DNA from 2 places in the Streptomyces gobiensis genome. Region 2 is predicted to be linked to the other one. Evidence: riboswitches for the same ligand, from Rfam matches in the RefSeq annotation. Region 2 holds a riboswitch; the other holds the start of a gene.
What was found. Region 2 has a riboswitch for S-adenosylmethionine ahead of thrC (threonine synthase). Riboswitches for the same ligand answer to the same signal wherever they lie in the genome.
Positions count from the first base shown of each region.

Region 1: another riboswitch for S-adenosylmethionine. It lies ahead of test1122_RS03775 (aminotransferase class V-fold PLP-dependent enzyme); the one in region 2 lies ahead of thrC (threonine synthase).

Region 1 covers NZ_CP086120.1:814,557-826,659, forward strand. The annotation lists gene test1122_RS03765 (rhomboid family intramembrane serine protease) at 61-789, shown strand; gene test1122_RS03770 (Lrp/AsnC family transcriptional regulator) at 786-1,067, shown strand; gene test1122_RS03775 (aminotransferase class V-fold PLP-dependent enzyme) at 1,098-2,405, opposite strand; SAM riboswitch class IV at 2,500-2,618, opposite strand; gene trpD (anthranilate phosphoribosyltransferase) at 2,736-3,800, opposite strand; gene qcrB (cytochrome bc1 complex cytochrome b subunit) at 4,047-5,681, opposite strand; gene qcrA (cytochrome bc1 complex Rieske iron-sulfur subunit) at 5,678-6,745, opposite strand; gene qcrC (cytochrome bc1 complex diheme cytochrome c subunit) at 6,742-7,569, opposite strand; gene ctaE (aa3-type cytochrome oxidase subunit III) at 7,663-8,283, opposite strand; gene test1122_RS03805 (DNA-binding transcriptional response regulator) at 8,492-8,893, shown strand; gene test1122_RS03810 (L,D-transpeptidase) at 9,126-10,376, opposite strand; gene test1122_RS03815 (cytochrome c oxidase subunit 4) at 10,484-10,882, opposite strand; gene ctaD (aa3-type cytochrome oxidase subunit I) at 10,879-12,103, opposite strand, start outside.
Region 2 covers NZ_CP086120.1:2,287,251-2,299,353, reverse strand. The annotation lists gene test1122_RS10485 (SIS domain-containing protein) at 1-264, opposite strand, end outside; gene test1122_RS10480 (extracellular solute-binding protein) at 519-1,775, shown strand; gene test1122_RS10475 (DUF3263 domain-containing protein) at 1,795-2,049, shown strand; gene otsB (trehalose-phosphatase) at 2,060-2,881, shown strand; gene test1122_RS10465 (alpha,alpha-trehalose-phosphate synthase (UDP-forming)) at 2,871-4,319, opposite strand; gene test1122_RS10460 (glucosyl-3-phosphoglycerate synthase) at 5,017-5,970, opposite strand; SAM riboswitch class I at 6,103-6,254, shown strand; gene thrC (threonine synthase) at 6,272-7,552, shown strand; gene test1122_RS10450 (MoaD/ThiS family protein) at 7,656-7,934, shown strand; gene test1122_RS10445 (cold-shock protein) at 8,347-8,550, shown strand; gene groL (chaperonin GroEL) at 8,832-10,460, shown strand; gene test1122_RS10435 (alanine/glycine:cation symporter family protein) at 10,840-12,103, shown strand, end outside.

The DNA.
Region 1 (12,103 bases), 1.5 Mb from region 2:
AACCCTACGGCCTGGCACCTGCCGCGTGTGTCGAGGCATCCACGCCGTGGCCAAGCCGTCATGATCCACACCATGCAGCGGATCGTGCCACGCTCTCTGTCCGGACAGCCCGTCATGACATACGCCCTGATCGGGACCTGCTGTGCGGTCTTCCTGCTCAGCCCGGCCGCCGGTTTCATCAGCGGGTACGGCAGCGATGACGCGGTGCGACACGCCCAGGTCGCGTACTTCCGCCACTGGGGCGTGCGCCCGGAGACGCTGTGGAGCGGTGCGCTGCGTCCGCTGTTCACCCCCTTCACCGCGGTCTTCCTGCACGGCAACTGGATGCACCTGCTGGGGAATCTGCTCTTCCTCTTTGTCTTCGGCGGCATGGTGGAGGGACGGATGGGGGCACTGCGCTTCACCGGCTGCTATCTGGTGATCGGCTATGCGGCGATGCTCAGCTACGCGGCTGTCCATCCGCACTCCAGCCAGACCCTGGTGGGTGCGTCGGGGGCGATCTCCGGAGTGCTCGGCGCCTTCCTCTATCTCTTCCCCCGGGCCCGGGTCACGGGCGTCTACCCCTTCCTCTTCTTCCTGCCGCTGCGCTTCCCGGCCTGGGCGGTGCTGGTCTTCTGGATCTCACTGCAGTGGCTGGCGGCCCGCGCCGACACCGACGGGCCGGGCACCGCCCATCTCACCCATGTCATCGGCTTCGCTCTCGGCTTCCTCTACACATGGGCCCGCTTCCGCGGTGAGGTTAGAGTGAGCAGGCCAGCTCAGGCGACCGAAAGAGGGCCAAAGCCGTGATCACTTCGATCGTGCTCATCAAGAGCAGCACCGACCGGATTCCCGAGATCGCCGAGCAGATCGCCGCGCTGGAAGGGGTCAGCGAGGTGTACTCGGTGACCGGCGCGCACGATCTGATCGCCATGGTGCGGGTGGCTCAGCACGATGATCTCGCCGATGTCATTCCGGGGCGAATCAGCAAGGTTCCCGGTGTGCTGTCCACCGAGACGCATATCGCGTTCCGCACCTATTCCCAGCACGACCTGGAAGCAGCCTTCGCCATCGGCCTCGACGCGTAACGATCCGGGAAGGGGTGGGAGACTGGGGGGCTAACCCCGGACAAGCTGCCTGACCGCGCCCAAGAAGCGGTCAATATGCTCATCCGGCGTGCCCACCCCAAAGCTGACCCGAATCGCGTCCAGGGATGAGGAACCGCACTCCCCCGGCCCGTCCTCCTCCGCACCGAGCAGGACACGCAGCAGCGGATGAGCGCAGAAGAGCCCGTCACGCACCCCGATGCCGTGCTCAGCGGAGAGCGCCGCCGCGAACTGCGAGCTGTTCCAGCCCGCCACCACGAAAGACAGCACCCCGACGCGCGGCGCGTCATCACCGAAGAGCGAGAGGACCCTGATCCCGGGCACCTCAGCCAGCCCCGCCCGGAGCCGGGCGATCAGCCGCTGCTCGCGCTCGACCAGCCGCTCGAACCCGGCCTCGGTCAGCGCCCGGCAGGCAGCGGCGATGGCGTAGGCGCCGATGACATTGGGCGACCCGGCCTCGTGCCGGGCTGCGGACGTCTGCCACTCAACCTCCACGCCACCGTCCGGGCGCCGCGACACCTTACGGCTGGCACCGCCACCCGCGAGATACGGCTCCGCCGCCCGCAGCCAGTCCGCGCGGCCCGCGAGGACCCCGGCGCCAAAGGGCGCGTACAGCTTGTGCCCGGAGAAGGCGACCCAGTCGACGTCCAGCTCCGCGATATCCACCGGACGGTGCGGTGCCAACTGCGCGGCGTCCAGCACAATACGCGCGCCGTGCCGGTGCGCGGCGGCCGCCAGCTCTTCGACCGGCCAGAGCTCCCCCGTCACATTGGACGCTCCCGTCACACACACCAGCTTCGGCCCCTTGGGCGCGGCGTGCAGCGCCTCATCGAGCACGGCGACCGCGTGCCGTGGGGTGGGCGGCGCGTCCAGATAAGTGGTGTCGTGGCCGCGCCACGGGAGAAGGGCGGCATGATGCTCGGTCTCGAAGACATAGACCCGGGTGTCCGCCGGGAGGACGGCGGCGAGGAGATTGAGCGAATCGGTGGTGGAGCGGGTGAAGACGACCTGGTCATCGGGGCGGCAGCCAAGGAACTCGGCGACCGTGGCCCGGCTCTCCTCGAAGAGGTCGGTGGAGAGCTGTGAGAGGTATCCGGCCCCGCGGTGGACGCTGCCGTAGTACGGCGCGTAGGCGGCGATGTCCTCCCATACCCGCCGCAGGGCGGGAGCGCTGGCGGCGTAGTCGAGCGCGGCGTACTCGATCTCGCCCCCGGTGGCGAGCGGCACCCGCACATCCGCGCCCAGCACGGGCAGGACGGCGGTGGTGTCGGCGGCTGCGGTGTCGGCGTTACGGCAGGCGGCATCGGCGGAAACAGACATGGCGGAGTCTCCTGAGAGAGGGTGGAGGGAAGTTCAGGCGAGGATGGGGGCCGCCAGGCCCTAACGCATTCGCTTACGCATAAAGGAACTCCCTCGACCGCGCTTGCCGCAGACCTTGCTGTCATGCGGCCCGGTCATCACCCGGGGCACCCCACCACGGACGGAGGGTTGCCGGACAGCGGGCCGGGGCCGTAGTCGCTGTCACTCGTGACCTTGAGCGGGAGTATGCCACATGATCCCTGCGCGCTACACGTGGCCTGCATCACGGACGGGCCCCGGCGCCCGGCGCCGGGGCCCGTCCCAGAGTCGCTTCCCGTTGCCCGTTGCCCGCTAGGCGTGGCTCGCGGCCACCCAGCGGTCGAGCGTGATCTTCGCGGCGCCGGAGTCAATGGACTCCGCGGCCTTCGCCATGCCCGCCGCGAGCTGCTCCGCGAGGGTGCCCTCGCCCGGTTCAAGGGCCACCAGGGCCGCTGCCGAGTTCAGCAGGACCGCGTCGCGGACCGGACCGGCCTCGCCGTCCAGCAGACGCCGGGCGACATCGGCGTTGTAGGCGGCGTCCGCTCCCCGCAGTGCCTCGATCGGTACCAGCTCGATGCCGACATCCCGGGGGTCAAAGGACTCCTGCCGGACCGTGCCCTCCCGTACGACCCACACCGTCGATGTCGAGGTCGTCGTCAGCTCATCGAGCCCGTCGTCACCGCGGAAGACCAACGCCGAGGTACCGCGCTCGGCGAGCACTCCCGCCATGATCGGCGCCATCCGGGCATCCGCGACGCCCGTGGCCTGGGCATCCACCCGGGCCGGATTTGTCAGCGGGCCAAGGAAGTTGAAGGTGGTGGGGACACCCAGCTCCTTGCGCGCACCGGCCACATGCCGCAGCGCCGGGTGGAACTTCACCGCGAAGCAGAAGCTGATTCCGGCCTCCACCGCGACCTCGGCGACCCGTTCCGGGGTCAGGTCCAGATTGACGCCCAGCTTCTCCAGGACGTCCGAGGAGCCGCTGGCTGAGGACGCCGCACGGTTGCCGTGCTTGATGACCTTCGCCCCGGTGCCGGCGATCACGATGGCCGACATGGTGGAGATATTGACCGTCTTGGCACGGTCACCACCCGTACCGACGATATCCACGGAAGGGCCGGGGACATCGATCGTGTTGGCGTGCTCGTACATCGCTCGTACAAGTCCGGAGACCTCCCCCACCGTCTCGCCCTTGGCGCGCAGCGCCACCGCGAAGCCCGCGATCTGGGCGTCGGTCGCCTCACCACGCATGATGCGGTCCATCGCCCAGGCGGTGTCCGCCTCCGTCAGGTCCTGCCCAGCGAGCAGCGCGCTCAGTACGTCCGGCCAGGTGCGGGCCACCACGTGTTCGCCTCCTGCGGGGGTCACAGCACTCATGGGGATCACTCCTGGTGTCTTTGGCTACCGAGGGCGCTCCGGGGAGGCCCGTCGCCAGCCTATCGGCGCAGCCGCACCACAGGGCCGGGTGGCCGCAGTGCGGACACACGAGCGGGCCCCTGGGTCTGTCCCCGTGCGGGGACAGACCCAGGGCCCAGACCGGCCTGCTAAACAGCAACCATCAATTGAGCAACCCCAACGGCGAGCAACCAGGTCCGCGAGAGCGGCGCCGGTTTAGGCGCAAGGTCAGTGCCCGTGGCCGCTCATGATCTGCTTGTACTCCTCCTGCGTGGGCTTGGGAATCTGACCGTGCTCACCGAAGTAGCCACGGCTGATCCTGACGCGCAGCTTCTCCATCAGACCGACCTTGCGCCGGACACCGTGCTCGTCGACCGCGGCGGGCAGCGCGGCCGGCTTGTGCTGGTCGTGCTGGGTGAGGGTGTGCAGCTGGTCCTGTGAGAGCGGCTCATGCACCTCGATGAACTCACCGTGCGGCAGGCGCTTGATGATGCCGGTCTCCCGGCCGTGCAGCACCTTCTCCCGGTCGCGCCGCTGCAGCCCCAGACAGATCCGCCGGGTCGCCCAGAACACGATCACCGGCACGAGGAAGAAGCCGATACGGACGAACCAGGTGATGGCGTTGATCGACAGGTCGAAGTGAATGGCCCACAGGTCATTGCCACCGCCGACCAGCAGCACGAAGTACCAGCTGATCCAGGCCGCACCGAAGGCGGTACGGGTCGGAGCGTTGCGCGGGCGGTCCAGCAGGTGGTGCTCGCGCTTGTCCTTGGTGACCCAGTTCTCGAAGAACGGGTAGACCGCGATCGCGGCCAGCACCAGCGGGAAGATCATCAGCGGGATGAACACACCGAAGTTGATGGTGTGGCCGGTCGGGATGACCCACTCCCAGCCGGGCATGACCCGGATCAGGCCCTCGGAGAAGCCCATGTACCAGTCCGGCTGGGCGTTCGTGGAGACCTGGTCGGGCCGGTACGGACCGAGCACCCAGACCGGGTTGATGCTGAACGTCGCGGAGATCACCGCGATGATGCCGAAGACCAGGAAGAAGAAGCCACCGGCCTTGGCCGTGTAGACCGGCATCAGCGGGAAGCCGACGACGTTCTTGTTGGTCCGTCCGGGCCCGGGGAACTGGGTGTGCTTGTGGTAGAAGACCAGGATCAGGTGGGCCACCACCAAGCCCAGCATGATGCCGGGCAACAGCAGTACATGGATGGTGAAGAACCGCGGGATGATCTCCGTGCCGGGGAACTCACCGCCGTACAGGAACATCGCGAGGTACGTACCGACCAGCGGGACGGCGAGGATCGCGCCTTCCATGAACCGGGTGCCGGTGCCGGAGAGCAGGTCGTCCGGGAGCGAGTAACCGGTGAAGCCGGTGAACATACCGAGCACCAGCAGCAGGAAGCCGAAGAGCCAGTTGATCTCACGCGGCTTGCGGAACGCACCGGTGAAGAACACCCGCATCATGTGCACGATCATGGCCATCAGGAAGATGAGCGCTGCCCAGTGGTGGATCTGCCGCATCAGCAGACCGCCGCGCACATCGAAGCTGATGTCCAGCGTGGAGGCGTACGCCTCCGACATCAGCACACCCTGCATCGGCACATACGGACCGTCGTAGTGCACCTCGGCCATGCTCGGCTTGAAGAACAGGGTGAGGTAGACACCGGTCAGGATGATGATGATGAAGGAGTAGAGGGCGATCTCGCCCAGCATGAAGGACCAGTGGTCCGGGAAGACCTTGCGCAGGTTCTTCTTGGCCCCGCCGTAGATCCCCAGACGGCCATCGGCCCAGTCAGCGACCCGCTCGCCCGCGGGCGCCTTGCCCCGGGGCCTTGGGCTCTCAGTTGTCGTACTCATCCGCGCTCCCAGAAGCTCGGGCCGACGGGCTCCGCGAAGTCGCCCTGCGCCTCGAGGAAACCGTCCTTACTGACGCTGATCTGCAGCTGTGGCAGGGGGTGGCCGGCCGGGCCGAAGATCACGCGTGCGCCGTCAGTCAGATCGAAGGTCGACTGGTGGCACGGGCAGAGCACATGGTGCGTCTGCTGCTCATAGAGGGTGACCGGGCAGCCAACGTGGGTGCAGATCCTGGAGTAGGCCACGATGCCCTCGTGGGCCCAGTCCAGCTGCTGCCTGTCCTTGATGTCGTTCGGCTCCAGCCGGATGAGCATCAGGGCCGCCTTGGCGATCTCCTTGGGGAAATCATGGTCCTCGGGGTCCAGGCCCTCCGGCATGGCGAAGGTCAGCGAGCCCACCGTGATGTCCTCGGGCCGCAGCGGCTCCAGGGTGTTCTCGTTGACGAGACGAAGCCCCTTCTTCCACATCGTGCTGCGGAGCTTGTCCTCCGGCAGCGGGCCCAGGTCGCGCAGCAGCACCAGACCGGAGAGCGGCACCAGGGCCAGCGCGCCGAACATGGTGTTGCGGATCAGCTTCCGGCGGCCGAGCCCGGAGTCCTCCGCGCCCTTCGCGAACGCCGCCAGCGCCGCGGACTTGGTCGCGTCACTCGCCTCGATCGGGTGGCGCTCCTGGACGACCTCGTGACTGTCCATCAGGGTCCGGGACCAGTGGACCGCGCCCGCGCCAATGCAGAACAGGGCGATACCGAGGGTGAGCCCCAGCGAGAAGTTCAGAATGCTGATGTGCCCGAACGGGAAGATATAAACGATCTTGTCGATCGGGAAGGTCACATAGGAGGCGATAAAGCCGATCGTGGCCAGCATGGACACGGTGAAGAGCAGGGCGACCACGCGCTCGGAGCGCTTGGCGGCCCGCTCATCGATGTCCTGGATGCGGTCCTCGTGAGGCGGCAGCCCCGGGTCGGCGAACGGATCGTCCGCGACCTTTACCTCGCCCTGTGCGGAACCCTGCTCAGCCGGCAGGTGGTCGTCTGACACGTCGTTGTGGGATCCAGTCTGGCTACTCATGACTTCCTGGCCTTGGCGTTCCGGGCCGCGATCCAGACGGTGACGCCGATCAGAACCGCGAGGGCGATGGTCCAGGTGAACAGACCCTCACTGACGGGTCCGAAGCCACCGAGTGCCCAGCCGCCCGGGTCCTCCGTCTCCGAGGTGTTGACCTCGCCCAGATACGCGATGATCTGCTTCTTCTGCTGCTCCGGCAGCACGGTATTGGGGAAGGCAGGCATGTCCTGCGGGCCGGTCAGCATGGCCTCGTAGATGTACTTGGGAGGGACATCCCGCAGGTTGGGGGCGTACTTGCCCTTGGTGAGCGCGCCGCCCTGGCCGGTGAAGTTGTGGCACTGCGCACAGTTCGTCCGGAAGAGCTTGCCCCCCTCGCCGATCTCCTTGGCGCTGAGCCCCTCGGGGCTGTACTGCTCCTTGGTGGGCACGGACGGACCGGCACCAAGCGAGGCGACATACGCCGCGAGCTGGTCGATCTCGGCCTGTGTGTAGACCTTGGGCTTCTCTGGCGCCTGGACGCCAGGCGACTGCATGGGCATCCGGCCGGTGCCGACCTGGAAGTCGACAGCGGCGGCGCCGACGCCAACGAGGCTCGGTCCGTCGCTGGAGCCCTGGCCGCCGGTTCCATGGCAGCTGGAGCAGCCAACGGCGTAGAGCTTCTTGCCCTCCTCGATGGCGAGTGACTGCGAAGAGGCCACCGAGTTGTCGGCCTTCGCCTCGCCCACAGGAGCGAACGCGGCGTACAGCCCCCCGGTGGCCGCCAGCGCGAAGAGTAGAACGACGATCGCCGCCAGCGGATGGCGCCGTCGTGCGGAGAGCTTTTTCACGGATTACCCCGGTGTCAGGATCTTCTGCGTCGATGCTTCTGGTTATGTCTGTCTGTGTGCGGTCCGGCTGTATGTGTCCGGCGCGCGCCCGGACTACCTGATCAAGTAGATCGTGGCGAAGAGGCCGATCCAGACGACATCGACGAAGTGCCAGTAGTAGGACACGACGATGGCAGCGGTGGCCTGGTGATGGGTGAACCGCCTGGCCGCGTACGTCCTGCCGAGAACGAACAGGAACGCGATCAGGCCGCCCGTCACATGGAGGCCGTGGAAGCCGGTGGTCAGGTAGAACACCGAACCATACGGGTCCGAGGAGAGCGAAAGACCCTCGTGCTTGATCAGCTCCACGTACTCGAACATCTGGCCGCCGATGAAGATCGCGCCCATGACGAAGGTGACCACGAACCACGAGCGGAGCTTCTTCACGTCCCCGCGCTCGGCGGCGAAGACGCCGAGCTGGCAGGTGAGTGAGGAGAGCACCAGGATCGTGGTGTTCGTCGCCGCGAACGGAAGGTTCAGGCCGTCCGCCTGTTCCGACCAGTACTCGGCTCCCATCACCGATCGCAGGGTGAAGTACATCGCGAAGAGGGCCGCGAAGAACATCAGCTCGGAACTCAGCCAGATGATGGTTCCGACGCTGGTGAGGTTCGGCCGATTGACCGACGGGTGCGCGTGCCCGGTTTCTACTGCTGTTGCTGTCGCCACGACCGACATTATGTCGGTCGCTTATTCCGTACTGACTTCGGGGGGTGCCGTTCGGTGTGTCCGACGTATGTGCGCTGCGCAAACGGCCCCTTCACACGGCCATCAGAGCGGCGTTCCCGGTGCTGTTGAGGGGGCGGTTGAGGGAGTAGCATCCGGGCAGCGCTTCGCAGTGCTTCTTGACGTTTCGATCCAACCGATCCCATGACGCGGAGGAACGATGCAGCCGACGGCCACGGTGCTGGTCTACAGCGATGACGCCAACACCCGCGAGCAGGTGCGGCTGGCCGCCGGACGCCGGCCCGCCGCCGATGTGCCCTCGGTGGAGTACCTGGAGTGCGCGACGCTCCCCGCGGTGCTGAGCGCCCTGGAGAAGGGCGGCATCGATGTCTGTGTGCTGGACGGTGAGGCGGTCCCCGCGGGCGGTATGGGGGTGTGCCGACAGATCAAGGACGAGATCTTCAACTGCCCGCCCGTGCTTCTGCTGATCGGCCGCCCCACGGACTCCTGGCTGGCCACCTGGAGCCGGGCGGAGGCCGTGGTCTCCCACCCGCTGGACCCGGTGGCCCTGACCGACTCGCTGGCCGGGCTGCTGCGCCAGCGCCGTCAGAACGCCGCCTGAGCGTGGCCAGACGCAGGCCGGGGGCCCGGAGCTCTGTCCAGGCCCCCGGCTGCGGGGGAAACAGGGGGACCTAGGGGGTGTCTGGTGGGTCTCCGTGGAAGAAGGAGCGGCGTCTGGTGCGTGTGATCGCAAGGCGGAGGAGGAAGCCAACCTGGTTGGTTGGCGACCGACGACAACGCAGCGAGCGTGCGTGCCAGGCGTCGCGACGCCGCGCGGATCCACCAGACACCCCCTAGATCCGGGGGCGGAGGCGGGCCTTGTCTGCGGGGGTCGAGCCCTCGCGGGTGCCTTCGAGCAGCGCGCTGCCCTTCCGCCACTTGTCCCAGGTCATGTTCCAGTCGCCGAATCCATTGCCGAAGGCCGGCATCCGCGAGCCATCGGTGTTGACGTGTGTCACCAGGTCACCGGGCCGGATGGAGTTGAAGAACCAGCGGGCGTTGCTGGAGCTGGCCCCCGTGCAGCCGTGACTGACGTTGGCGACGCCGTGTGAACCCGCCGACCAGGGCGCGCCGTGCACATACTCGCCACTCCAGGTCAGCCGTGTGGCCCAGTAGACCGGCAGGTCGTAGAAATCGGATATGCCGACGCTGGCGCTGCGCATCCGGACGTAGGACGACTTCTCCAGCACCACCTTGGTGCCGTTGCGGGTGCGGTACCCGGCCATGCCGGTGGTGATCGGCATGGTGTTGACGACCTCACCGTTCTTCTTGACGGTCATCACCAGTGCGGAGGCGTCCGCGATGGCTTCGATCCGGTCGCCGGTCTTCAGCTTCAGCGGCTTGGTCCTGCCGCCGTACAGCCCGTCACGGATCTTGACGCCCGCCAGCCGGCTCTTGGCGGTGATGGTGGCGTGGGCGGGCCAGTACTCCTTGGGGCGGTAGTGCAGCTTCTTGCCGTCCACCCAGTGCCAGGCGCCCTTGACGCTCGGCGTTGAGCGGACCTGGAGCGCTCGCTCAACTATTCGACGCTGCGCCTTGCCCTTGATCTTCTTACTGAGCTCGGCGGTGATGGGCTGTCCCACGCCGTAGGTGCCGCTGTCCGGCCCGAACTTCACCTTCAGCAGCTGTTTGGCATCGGGTTTGCGGGTGTCAAAGTTCACGGTACGGCGGCCGGGCTTGCCGCTCCTGTTCTCGGTGCTGATCTGCACCGTGTACGTCTGCCCGGCGGCCAGCGGGCTGGTACTGCGCCAGCTGCTGCCGTCCTCCGACAACTCCCCGCGCACATAGCGGCCGGCCGCGTCTATCGCGAGCACGTCCGTGATCTGCCCGTTGCCGCTCTTGGAGGTGACCTCAAGCGGCTTGTCGGGGTCAACGGCACGGCTGCTGTTTCCGCCCATGCTGACGGCCACCTGGCTCGCGGCGTCGTACGGCTTCGCGGCCAGTGGGTGCGAGGAGTCACCGCACGCGGTCAGCACCATGGTGGGTGCCAGCAGCAGCGCGCAGCTCAGCGTGATTCGTTTCGGTCCATGCGTCCCATAACTCATGGCTTAAAAGTATGAAAACTGCTCATCATGGGCGCGCTGGATACGCCCACATGGGTCGACCCCGGGCGGTTGCCCGGGGTCGATCCTTGACTTCTCGGCGAAACGTCCTACTGAGTCTGGTTCTCGCCGTGGTAGTACTCGAAGACCCAGCCGAAGATCGCGACCAGGATGACCGGCACCGAGAAGTAGAGCAGCCACCAGCCGAAGACGACGCCCATGAAGGCGAGGGCGCTGCCGACGCCCACGGCGAGCGGCTGCCAGCTGTGCGGGCTGAAGAAGCCCAGCTCCCCGGCGTCGTCCGCGACGTCCGCTTCCTTGTTGTCCTGCGCCCCGGTGTCCACCCGGCGTGCGGTGAACGCCAGGTAGTAACCGATCATGATGGCCAGTCCGAACGCCAGGAACAGCGCGGTGGTACCGACCGGTTCATTCGACCACACGCCGTACACAATGGCGACGATCAGAATGAAGGCCGACAGCCAGATGAACATCGTGCCCTGGATCTTCACTTTTCGCCCTCCTTCCTGCCGGTGAGCGCCTGGTCGGAGCCATGCGGATCGAGCTGCTCCAGCGCCGCGATGTCCGGGTGGTGCAGATCGAAGGCCGGAGATTCGGACCGGATCCGCGGCAGCGTGAGGAAGTTATGCCGCGGCGGCGGGCAGGACGTCGCCCATTCAAGTGAACGTCCATAGCCCCAAGGGTCGTCGACCTCGATCTTCTTGCCGTACTTCTGCGTCTTCCAGACGTTGTAGAGGAACGGCAGGAGCGACATGCCCAGCAGGAACGAGCTGATCGTCGAGATGGTGTTCAGCGCGGTGAACCCGTCGGCGTTCAGATAGTCCGGGTAGCGCCGCGGCATGCCTTCGGCGCCCAGCCAGTGCTGGACCAGGAAGGTGCCGTGGAAGCCCACGAACAGCGTCCAGAAGGTGATCTTGCCAAGCCGCTCGTCGAGCATCTTGCCGGTGAACTTCGGCCACCAGAAGTGGAAGCCCGCGAACATCGCGAAGACCACGGTGCCGAACACCACGTAGTGGAAGTGCGCCACCACGAAGTACGAGTCGGAGATGTGGAAGTCCAGCGGCGGCGAAGCCAGGATGACTCCGGTCAGACCACCGAACAGGAAGGTGATCAGGAAGCCGACCGTCCAGAGCATCGGGGTTTCGAAGGAGAGCGAGCCCTTCCACATGGTGCCGATCCAGTTGAAGAACTTCACTCCGGTCGGGACGGCGATCAGGAAGGTCATAAAGGCGAAGAACGGCAGCAGCACACCGCCGGTGACATACATGTGGTGCGCCCACACGGTCACGGACAGACCGGCGATCGCGATGGTCGCCGCGATCAGGCCGATGTAGCCGAACATCGGCTTCCGGGAGAAGACCGGAATGACCTCGGAGACGATGCCGAAGAACGGCAGCGCGATGATGTACACCTCGGGATGGCCGAAGAACCAGAAGAGGTGCTGCCACAGCAGGGCACCGCCATTGGCCCCATCGAAGATATGCGCCCCGAATTGCCGGTCTGCCTCAAGGGCGAACAGCGCGGCGGCCAGGACCGGGAAGGCCAGCAGCACCAGCACACCGGTGAGCAGCACATTCCAGGTGAAGATCGGCATCCGGAACATCGTCATGCCCGGAGCGCGCATGCAGATGATGGTGGTGATGAAGTTGACCGCACCGAGGATCGTGCCGAAGCCGGAGAGGGCCAGACCCATGATCCACATATCGGCGCCC
Region 2 (12,103 bases):
GGTGATCGCGATCACCCGGTCGTACGTACGGCCGACCGGGAACTCCGACGCGGCGAATGCGTCCGTCTCGCCGTCCCCCGTCGCCTCCCGCAGGGCCGCGTACGACTGGGCCATAAACCACGATGTGCCGCATCCGGTCACCGCGACCCGCTCGCCGGAGCGGGGCAGGGCGTCCGCGAAGGAGGCTGCCTCATCCGCCGCGCGCCGCCAACAGCTGGGCTGGCAGGCGAGCTCGGCGGCGGTACGGGACGGTTCGGCGGCCATGTGGTGACTCCTCAGAGCAGGGGCGAGTGGTGTAGTCCACGTCCGTGGATAGCAGCCCCGGCCGGAGTCGGGAAAGGCCGTTGCCGAAGCGATACCGGGGGTCCTGTGGACCTCGCGGGCGCCGGAATGGAGACTCTTCCTCGAACACGCATGAACGATATGCGAACAAGTAAGCGCCCTCCCATGGGCAATTTCAGGACAAAGGGGAAGTGCCAGTGCAGCGGCGGCGGTTCTTGGGCCTAGCGGCCACGGGCATGGTGAGCGCTGTCGGACTGTCAGCCGCAGCCTGTGGCAACGGCGACTCCGGCAGTGAGAAGGTCACCCTCAAGCTTGTCGCCGCTGACTACGGTGACCCCAGCGGTAACAACGGCTCACAGGAGTACTGGGACGCTCTCGCCCGTGCCTTTGAGAAGGAGCATGAGGGCGTCACGGTCGATGTGTCCGTATACAGCTGGAACGATGTCGACAAGAAGGTCGCCGAGATGGTGAAGGCGGGGAAGGCCCCCGACATCGCCCAGATAGGCGCATACGCCGACTACGCCGCCGACGGCGCGCTGTACTCCGCCGCCGAGATGCTCTCCATCCCCGTGCAGGCCGACTTCATCCCGGTCCTCGCCCAGGCGGGTGAGCTGCGCCGCACCCAGTACGGCCTGCCCTTTGTCTCCAGTACCCGGATGCTGTTCTACAACAAGGACCTCTTCACCAAGGCCGGACTCGACCCGGACAAGCCGCCGAAGAGCTGGGCAGAGCTCAAGTCGGCCGCCGAGGCGCTGAAGACAGCCGGGGTGAAGATCCCGTACGGGCTGCCGCTCGGCCCCGAGGAGGCCCCGGCCGAGACCATGATGTGGATGCTGAGCGGCGGCGGCTCGTACACCGACAACGTCGGCGGCTACATCATCGACTCGGTGGAGAACATCAAGACCTTTACCTGGCTGCGCGATGATCTCGTCGGCGCGGGCCTCACCGGGCCCAGCTCCCCGGCCACCACCGACCGGCAGACCGTCTTCAACGCCTTCAGCCGTGGCGAGGTCGGCATGCTCAACGGCCACCCGACGCTGATGCAGCAGGCGGGGCGTCAGAAGATCAATTACGCCACCGCACCACTGCCCGGCCGGAGCGGTGAATCGGGCACCACCATGGGCGTCGCCGACTGGATTCTGGGCTTCAAGCAGAACGGCAACCGGGAACACATAGGCAAGTTCCTCGACTTCGTCTTCAGCGTCGATCAGCACTATGCCTTCACCGACCGCTATGACCTGCTACCCGTCACCACCTCGGCCTCCGACCGGATGAGCTCCGCCAAGAAGCACAAGGCCCTGTGGCCGTTCCTGGAGCAGCTCCAGACCGCCGAGTTCTACCCGGTGGGCAAGATCTCCTGGGCCGGGACCAGCCAGCAGATCAAGAAGTCCATCGGTAAGGCCGTCACCCAGAGCGGCAACCCGGAGGCCATCCTCGGCGCGATCCAGCGCCAGGCCGACGCCGAGGAGTCCGCGGCGAGCGGGCGACTGTAGGCGGCAGTAGGTTGGAGGCGTGACACAGCAGGACGAGCAGCCCGGCCAGGAAGGCCTGTCCGAACGGGACCAGGCCGTCCTGGCCGTCGAGCGACGCGGCTGGCCGGGCCCCGGCGCCAAGGAGCGGGCCATAAGAGAGCAGCTGGGCCTCTCGCCGACCCGCTACTACCAGTTGCTCAACGCCCTGCTGGACGACCCCCGGGCGCTCGCCCACGACCCCGTCACGGTCAACCGTCTTCGCCGACGCCGGGACGCCCAGCGGGAACGCCGATAGGGTCGCCCGTATGGGCAGTCCTCTCCCGGTTCCCACCACCCCCGCGGGCCGCACGGGCCTGGAGGCCTTTCTCGCCGCCCCCGAACAGTCCGTTGTCGCGCTTGACTTCGACGGCACCCTCGCCCCGATCGTCGCCGACCCGGCACAGGCCCGCCCCCATCCCGGTGTCGTCCCCGCGCTGTCCCGGCTGGCACCACGGCTGCGCGCCGTCGTCGTCATCACCGGGCGACCGGCACAGCTCGCGGTGCGCTACGGCGGCTTCGCGGGGGCGCCGGGCCTGGAACGTATGACCGTGCTCGGGGCGTATGGCGCCGAGCGCTGGGACGCCGCGACGGGGGAGATCCAGCAGCCGCCGCCGGACCCGGGCGTCGCGGCCGTACGGGCCGGACTCCCCGGCCTGCTGGAGCGGCTGGCGGTCCCCGACGGTACCTCCGTCGAGGACAAGGGCCATGCGATCGCCGTCCACACCCGCCAGGCCCCCGACCCGGCCGGCACCTTTGAACTGCTCCAGGAGCCGCTGCGCGAGCTGGCCGGCCGGCACGGGCTGCGCCTCGAACCGGGGCGGTTCGTGCTGGAGCTGCGGCCGCCGGGCATGGACAAGGGCCTCGCCCTGCTCGATTTCCTCCGGGAGACCGACGCGGGCCCGGTCCTCTACGCGGGCGATGATCTCGGCGACCTCGCCGCCTTCGCCGCCATCGAGAAACGCCGTGCGGAGGGCACCCCGGGCGTGCTGGTGTGCAGCGGCAGTACGGAGGTCACGGAACTCGCCGCCCGCGCCGACCTGGTGGTCGACGGACCAGCGGGCGTAGCGGCCCTGCTGGCTAGCCTCTGAGCGCGGCCAGCTGGTCCAGGAACCACTTGCGCGGCGGCAGCGCGGTCGCCGCGGCCGCCAGCCGCTTGGTGCGCTCCGCGCGCTCATCCGGGTCCATCAGCAGCGCCGTATGCAGTGCGCGGGCGGTATCCGCGATGTCATACGGGTTGACGACGAGCGCGTCCTCGCCCAGCTCCGCGTAGGCCCCCGCCTCCCTGGACAGCACCAGCGCGCAGCCCCTGTCCGAGACGACCGGCACCTCCTTGGCGACCAGATTCATCCCATCGCGGATCGGATTCACCAGCGCCACATCCGCCAGCCGGTAGGCCGCCAGGGAGCGGGCGAAGTCGTCCTTCACATGCAGCAGAACCGGTGTCCAGTCAGCCGTGCCATACGTCGAGTTGATCTTCTCGGCGACCAGTGAGACCTCAGCGGTGTACTCCCGGTACACCGCCAGATCCTGCCGCGACGGATAGGCGAAGGCGATATGCACGACCCGCTCATGCCACTCGGGATGGTCATCCAGCAGCCGACGAAAGGCGTACAGCCCGCGCACGATGTTCTTGGACAGCTCGGTCCGGTCCACCCGCACAATCGTCTTACGGCCCTGCCCGCCGATCTGCTGCCGCAGGGTGGCCATCCGCTCGGCCACATCCGCACGCTGTGAGCGCTCCCGCAGAAAGTCCGCGTCGGCCCCCAGCCCATGCACACCGATCCGCGTCGTATGCCCCTCATAAGAGACCACCAGCTCGCCATCGGTGGAGAGCACGGAGGCACCGAGCACATCAGCGCAGCAGGCGGTGAACGCCTCGGCCCAGCGCCAGGTGAGAAACGCCGCGCGGTCGGCGCCGAGGATGCCGCGCAGCACGGCCGCGCCGACCCCGTCGGGCAGCACCCGGTAGTAGTCCGGTGGGGCCCAGGGCGTATGGGAGAAGTGACCGATCCGCAGATCCGGCCGCCGCGACCGCAGCAGGCCGGGCACCAGGGCCAGGTGGTAGTCCTGCACCAGGACCACCGCGCCCGGCGCGGCCTCCTCGGCGAGCGCGTCCGCGAAGGCCGCGTTGTACGCCTCATACGCGGCGTACCGCGCTTCGAAAGCCGAGTCGAAGACGGGCTCCAACGGGATCTGGTACAGCAGATGGTGGACAAACCACAGCACGGAGTTCGCGATGCCGTTGTAGGCATCCGCGAACACCTCTGCCGGGATATCCAGCATGCGCACCCGCTGGTCGCCGGTGTCGGCGACGGGCAGCCGCCCGTCGTTACGCCGCACGGCCTCGCGGTCGCCCTTGCCCAGGGCGGCGCAGATCCATACGGCGTCGGCGTCCGGGCCGATGGCCGACAGACCTGACACCAGGCCGCCGCCGCCCCGCTTGGCGGTGAGCGAGTTGTCTTCGCCCAGCGTGTATGAGACGGGGCCACGGTTGGATGCGACGAGGATCTGGGACGCGGTGACCATGTCCCGACCGTATCCCCTGCCCCCCAAGCCCAAACAACCGTACGTTTTCAGCCGCCCCTTCCCGGCTGCGGCTCCGCCGCGCGGCGGGGTTCCACCCCGGTTGCGGGGTGCCGTGGGTGGGTGTCCCCGTATCCCTCCCCCAGCTACCTCCCCCAGACTCCGTCTGGGAGGTGCCCCAGGGAGGTGCCCCCACCTTCCCGGCTGTGCCGATATGCGGCTCCGCCGCGTGGCGGGGCTTGCGCCCGGTTGTGGGGGTGCCGTGGGCGGGTTTCCCCAATTCCCGCCCCTTCCCGTAACCGGGGCTTTGCCCCGGGCCCCGGGGTGGCCGGGTGCGGCTCCGGTGGCCGGTGTTGTGCCCACCCTCCCCCATAGCCTTAAGGGCATGGGGGGACCCCCATCGCCCCTCGGGCGGCCCGAGTGCCCACAACACTCGACGGCGTGAGTGCCCACAACACTGGTGTGGGCCGAGTGCCCACAACACACGGGCGGCGCGAGGCCCACAACTGCGTGAGGGGGTGGGGAGGGGTGGGTTGTTCCGGACGCTTGCCCGTGATTTGTGGGCCGACAGGGGCTTAACCGGTCGGCCCAACGCTGCCGCGCGTCGGGCCGTAAATCATGGGTCCGGAACGGCCCACCCCGGACCACCCCCGACCCACCACGGCGCCGCACCCAGCACGTACGGCCGGGCAGCCGCCTGCTAGGCCGCGCGGGACGCGTACTCCGGCAGCGCGCACATCGCCGGGCGCTCCTCGGCGTCAACCGGGTACGTACGGGGCGCGAAGCCCCCGGAGGGGGCGCGGTCGAACTGCGTAAGTTCGGCCCGGGTCAGCGGCGCCCCGGACAGCCGGAGCTGCGCCGTGCGGTATATCGCCGCCGCCATCCGCCCCAGCGCCTGCCCGTCCTGGTGCCGATGGAGTCGGACGCCGACGTCCACCTGGGCCAGCGCGTCCAGCCCGACGCAGTCGAGCGCATCGATGAGCAGCCCCAGCTCAACCCCGTAGCCCACAGGGAAGGGGAGCCGTTCCAGCAGGGAGCGCCGGGCCGCGTACTCACCGCCCAGCGGCTGGACGAAGCCCGCCAGCCGGGGCCAGTGCAGGTTCAGCAGCGGCCGGGCCACCAGCTCGGTCACCCGGCCGCCGCCCCCCGGGCTGTCGCCCAGGGGGCGGTCGTACATCGCCTTGACCAGCTGAATCCCCGGGTCGGTCAGCAGCGGCCCGACAACGCCCGATACAAACCGCGCGTCGAAGTCGCGCAGGTCCGCGTCGATGAAGCACACAATCTCGCCGCTGGTGACGAGCAGCGACCGCCACAGCACCTCGCCCTTGCCGGGCAGCGCGGGAAGCCGGGGCAGTACCTCGTCGCGGTGCACCACCTTCGCTCCGGCCGCCGCCGCGACCTCGGCCGTACGGTCCGTGCAGCCGGAGTCGAGGACCAGCAGCTCATCGACGAGCGGCATGGCCTCCGACATCAGCTCGGCGCGGATCGTGGCGATGATCCCGCCGACCGTCGCCTCCTCGTTCAGGGCGGGCAGTACGACGCTCACACTGCCGAAGGAGCCCGCCGCCCGCTTCGCGGCGAGCAGTGTGGGCAGTGGCCGGTCAGCGGCGGTCCAGGAGCGCCGCCGCAGCCAGGACCCGACCTCATCCAGCACGTACCTGTCTCCTGTCTCGCGGTTCGGACGACTGTCTCAACCCTGCCGGACGTCGGTTACAGTCTTGGACAACGCGTATGACCACCGCATGTCGGGGTCTCACGTCGACAAACGCGCCGGTTGGCGCCATAGCGCTCATCCAGAGGGGCAGAGGGAACGGCCCGTTGAAGCCCCGGCAACCATCCTGCGTGCGCTCGTACTTCCGGTCATTTCCGGGGCGGGGCCGCCGTGGGGAAGGTGCCAATTCCGGCCCATGGCGAAAGCCGTCACGGGGAAGATGAGGAGAAAGGGCCTCGCCTCCATGGCTGTGCAAACAGTTTCAAACAGCACCGATATTTCTCTGGGACCGGCCGTCGCGCTGTCCTGCAGGGAGTGTGGGGAGCGCACTCCGCTAGGCCCCAGTTTTGCCTGTGTGGCCTGTTTTGGCCCGCTGGAGATTGCATACGAGCTACCGAGCGGTGATCCTGCGGGACTGCGTAAGCGGATCGAATCGGGACCCAACAGCATCTGGCGCTATGCGCCGCTGCTGCCCGTTCCGGAGGATGTGGCGAGTAAGCCGAATCTCAACCCCGGGCTGACCAAGCTGGTCAAGGCCGACAATCTCGCCCGCGAGCTGGGTATCACCGGCTCGCTGCACATCAAGGACGACTCCGGCAACCCGACGCACTCCTTCAAGGACCGTGTCGTGGCCATCGCCGTTGAGGCGGCCCGTGCCTTCGGCTTCACCACGCTCTCGTGTTCGTCGACCGGCAATCTGGCGGGTGCAGTGGGCGCCGCGGCCGCCCGGGCCGGACTGCGGTCCTGCGTCTTCATCCCGCACGACCTGGAGCAGGGCAAGGTCGTCATGGCCGCGGTCTACGGCGGCGATCTGGTCGGCATCGAGGGGACGTATGACGACGTCAACCGCTTCTGCAGCGAGCTGATCGGCGATCCGATCGGCGAGGGTTGGGGCTTCGTCAATGTCAATCTGCGCCCTTATTACGCGGAGGGCTCCAAGACCCTCGCGTATGAGATCTGCGAGCAGCTGGGGTGGCGGCTGCCGGACCAGATCGTGATCCCGATCGCCTCCGGTTCCCAGCTCACAAAGATCGACAAGGGGCTGAAGGAGCTCATCGCGCTGGGGCTGGTCGAGGACAAGCCGTACAAGATCTTCGGCGCTCAGGCGGAGGGCTGCTCCCCGGTCTCCCGGGCCTTCAAGGACGGCCACGATGTCGTACGGCCGGTGCGGCCGGACACCATCGCCAAGTCGCTGGCCATCGGGAACCCGGCGGATGGCCCCTATGTCCTGGACATCGCGCGTCGCACGGGGGGCGCGGTCGAGGACGTCAACGATGAGCAGGTTGTGGACGCGATCAAGCTGCTCGCCCGTACCGAGGGGATCTTCGCGGAGACCGCGGGCGGGGTGACCGTCGGTGTCACCAGGAAGCTGATCGAGAGCGGTGTGCTGGACCCGGCCCTGACCACTGTCGTACTGAACACCGGCGATGGTCTGAAGACCCTGGACGCGGTGGCGCCCACGACGCGCCCCTCGGCGGTGATCCGCCCGAGCCTGGACGCGTTCCGCGAAGCTGGACTCGGCTGACTGTCCCGCCCTCTCCCGCCCTCTCCCGTCCTCTCCCGCCTCCTCCTGCCCTCCGCCTCTTCGCCCCTCCGCCCCCTGACCTGTTCTCACAGAAGGTGAAGCCATGAGCGTTACCGTCCGTATCCCGACCATTCTGCGTACCTACACCGACGGCAAGGCCGAGGTCCCGGCCGAGGGCGCGACCCTTGCCGAGGTGATCGCGGACCTGGAGAAGAACCACCAGGGCATCGCCGCGCGGGTGCTGGACGACACGGGTAAGCTGCGCCGCTTTGTGAACGTCTACGTCAACGACGACGACGTGCGCTTCGAGCAGGGTCTGGAGACCCCGACGCCGGACGGCGCGGGCGTCTCGATCATTCCGGCCGTGGCGGGTGGCTGCTAACCGTCCATACAGCACAATATTTCCGGAATTGCCCCCTCCGCTTGCGCGGTCAGGGGGCAATTTCACGTTCCGGAAAGCGGTACAGTTAGCCCACCCCCCTCCCGGCGTGATGTGCCGAACGCATATGAGAACACGACAACTTGTGCCAGAAATTGCTGAACGATTTGTCGTGTTGATCCGCTATGCCCGGCCCGACTTGCCCCGCTTTTCCGGCATTTGAACCGGTATCGCCGGTCGGCCGTACTCAGAATTCTCGTCCGATTGACCTGTTGCACAGGGCGTCCGTCCAGATACATTCAGCGGCGGTCGACGCGTTCCGGCGCACACCCCAACTCCTGGTGAGTGGGGTGAGGTCTGACCCGGGTCCGCGGAGTGCGGTCTCGTGCAAGGGCCAGTAATAGGGGAGTTAGGAATGGCTCAGGGCACCGTCAAGTGGTTCAACGCGGAGAAGGGGTACGGCTTCATCGCGGTCGACGGTGGTGCGGACGTGTTCGTCCACTACAGCGCGATCCAGATGGACGGGTACCGCACCCTTGAGGAGGGGCAGCGAGTCGAATTCGAGATCTCGCAGGGTCAGAAGGGGCCGCAGGCGGACATGGTCCGCGTGACTGCCTGAAGCGACGACCACGCCACATCGTCTGAAAGGGCCCGTGCTCCCCGTCGGGGGCACGGGCCCTTCGGCGTGCGCGGGACGTGCGGGTGTCCGGGAGCCGCTTGCACTCGGGTGGGTCGAGTGCTAATCATTGCGTTAGCACTCTCCGAGTGAGAGTGACAAAGAAGGACCGGTTCGGTGAGGTCCGCAGGCCGGGTGGGAAGGAACCACCAGGCTCGCAGACCGTCCGTCGCGGGCGCCAGCGCGGTCCGGAGAAACCCACCCGTCTGGGAGGACCACTTCACATGGCCAAAATCATCGCGTTCGACGAGGAGGCGCGGCGCGGCCTCGAGCGCGGGATGAACCAGCTCGCCGACGCCGTAAAGGTCACCCTCGGCCCCAAGGGCCGTAACGTCGTCCTTGAGAAGAAGTGGGGCGCCCCCACGATCACCAACGATGGTGTTTCCATCGCCAAGGAGATCGAGCTCGAGGACGCATACGAGAAGATCGGCGCCGAGCTGGTCAAGGAGGTCGCGAAGAAGACGGACGACGTCGCCGGTGACGGCACGACGACCGCGACCGTCCTGGCGCAGGCGCTGGTCCGTGAGGGCCTTCGCAACGTCGCCGCCGGTGCCAACCCGATGGCCCTCAAGCGCGGTATCGAGAGGGCCACCGAGGCCGTCTCCGCCGCCCTGCTGGAGCAGGCCAAGGATGTGGAGACCAAGGAGCAGATCGCTTCCACCGCCTCCATCTCCGCCGCTGACACCCAGATCGGCGAGCTCATCGCCGAGGCGATGGACAAGGTCGGCAAGGAAGGTGTCATCACCGTCGAGGAGTCGCAGACCTTCGGTCTTGAGCTTGAGCTCACCGAGGGCATGCGCTTCGACAAGGGTTACATCTCGGCCTACTTCGCCACCGACATGGAGCGTATGGAGGCCGTTTTTGACGACCCGTACATCCTGATCGTCAACTCCAAGATCAGCAACGTGAAGGACCTCCTTCCGCTGCTGGAGAAGGTCATGCAGTCGGGCAAGCCGCTGCTGATCATCGCCGAGGACGTCGAGGGCGAGGCGCTGTCCACGCTCGTCGTCAACAAGATCCGCGGCACCTTCAAGTCCGTCGCCGTCAAGGCTCCGGGCTTCGGTGACCGCCGCAAGGCCATGCTCGGTGACATCGCCATCCTCACCGGTGGTCAGGTCATCTCCGAGGAGGTCGGCCTCAAGCTGGAGAACGCCGGTCTGGAGCTCCTTGGCCGCGCCCGCAAGGTCGTCATCACCAAGGACGAGACCACCATCGTGGACGGCGCCGGCGACAGCGAGCAGGTCCATGGCCGGGTCAACCAGATCCGTGCCGAGATTGAGAGCTCCGACTCGGACTACGACCGCGAGAAGCTCCAGGAGCGCCTCGCGAAGCTGGCCGGCGGCGTCGCCGTCATCAAGGCCGGTGCCGCGACCGAGGTGGAGCTCAAGGAGCGCAAGCACCGCATCGAGGACGCGGTGCGTAACGCCAAGGCCGCTGTCGAGGAGGGCATCGTCGCCGGTGGCGGCGTGGCCCTGCTGCAGGCCGCTTCGGTCTTCGAGAAGCTCGAGCTCGAGGGCGACGAGGCCACCGGCGCGGCCGCGGTGAAGCTGGCGCTGGAGGCTCCGCTCAAGCAGATCGCGGTCAACGCCGGTCTTGAGGGCGGCGTTGTGGTGGAGAAGGTCCGCAACGTGACTCCGGGGCACGGTCTGAACGCCGCGACCGGTGAATACGTCGACATGATCGCCGAGGGCATCATCGACCCGGCGAAGGTGACCCGGTCGGCGCTGCAGAACGCCGCGTCGATCGCGGCGCTCTTCCTCACCACCGAGGCTGTCATCGCCGACAAGCCGGAGAAGGCGGCTGCCGGTGCGGACGCCGCTGCTGCCGGTATGGGCGGCGGCATGGACTTCTGACCCTCCTGGGTCAGAAGCCCCCGCACCGCGCGACTGAGGGCGGCACCTCTCCGGAGGTGCCGCCCTTTGCGCTGCCCGGCTTCGGGGCTTCGCGCCCCGGGACCCGGGTCTGGACAAGACCCCACCGAGTCACGCTGACCCTGAGTGAAGGTGCCGCGCATCGGCGTGTTCAGTCGTCTCGCGGTGTGAGATTCAGCACGGCCTTTGTGTCTATTCAGCGCCAAAGGACCCTGGTTAACCTCCGGGGAGCTTTAACGGGAGACCTTCTTCCGCGGCCGACCGCAGTACCCGTACGAGACCCGTACAAGCGCCGTCTGAGCCGAGCACAACCCGACTCACAAGGACGGGACGTACTACACGCATGAACACGCTGGACTCCATGATCGTTGAAATCAACGATCATTTTTGGACGTATCTGCTGATTCCGCTGGTCGTTGTCGCGGGTCTCTATTTCACTTTCCGCTCCAAGGCGGTGCAGCTGCGGCTCATCCCGGATATGTTCCGGGTCTTCAAGGACAAGCCGAAGGACGGCGTCAGCCCCTTCGGCGCCTTCACCATCTCCGCCGCCGCCCGTATCGGTACCGGCAATATCGCGGGTGTGGCTGCCGCCATCACCCTCGGCGGCGCGGGCGCGGTCTTCTGGATGTGGGTCATGGCGATCGTCGGCGGCGCCTCCGCGTTCGTGGAGTCGGTGCTCGCCCAGCTCTACAAGGCACGCGGCAAGGAGAAGGGCACCTACCGGGGCGGTCCCGCCTACTACATGGAGCGCGCCCTCGGAAAGCGCTGGCTCGGCGTCCTCTTCGCCGTCCTGATCACCCTCACCTTCGGGCTCGTCCTCACCGCCGTGCAGTCCAACACCATCACGGTGACCGCCAAGGGCTCGCTGGGCGGCAGCGCGGACGCCGACTGGTTCACTCCGGTCCTCGGCCTCGCGCTGGCCATCATGCTCGCGCTGGCCGTGTTCTTCGGCGTCAAGCGGATCGCCAAGGTCACCACCACGCTGATCCCGGTGATGGCCACCATCTATCTGCTGCTCGGCCTGATCGTGGTGGTCCTCAACGTCACCGAGATCCCCCGGATGCTCGGCGACATCATCGGCGGCGCCTTCGGTCTCCGCGAGGTCGCGGGCGGCGCCATCGGCACCGCGATCCTGCAGGGCGTACGGCGCGGCATGTTCTCCAACGAGGCCGGTATGGGCTCGGCCCCCAACGCCTCCGCCGCCGCCGAGACCACCCACCCGGTCAAGCAGGGCCTCGTACAGACCGTCGGCGTCTACTTCGACACGCTGATCATCTGCACCATGACCGCCTTCGTCATCCTCAGCGCCAACCCCTCGCTCGCGGAGCGCGGTGGCGCGGATGTCACTCAGTCGGCGTTCAACCACACCCTGGGCGGCTGGGCCGGTCATGTGCTGACGCTGGTGGTCTTTATGGTCGCCTTCAGCTCCATGATCGGTAACTACTACTACGGCGAGTCCAACATCGAGTTCATCACCAAGAGCAAGTCGGTGATGACCGGATACCGCGCTGCCGTCCTGGCCTGCGCCGTCCTCGGTGCGATGGGCTCGGTGAGCATCGTCTGGAACCTCGCCGACATCACGATGGGCGCGATGGTCCTGGTCAACCTGCTGGCGATCCTGCCGC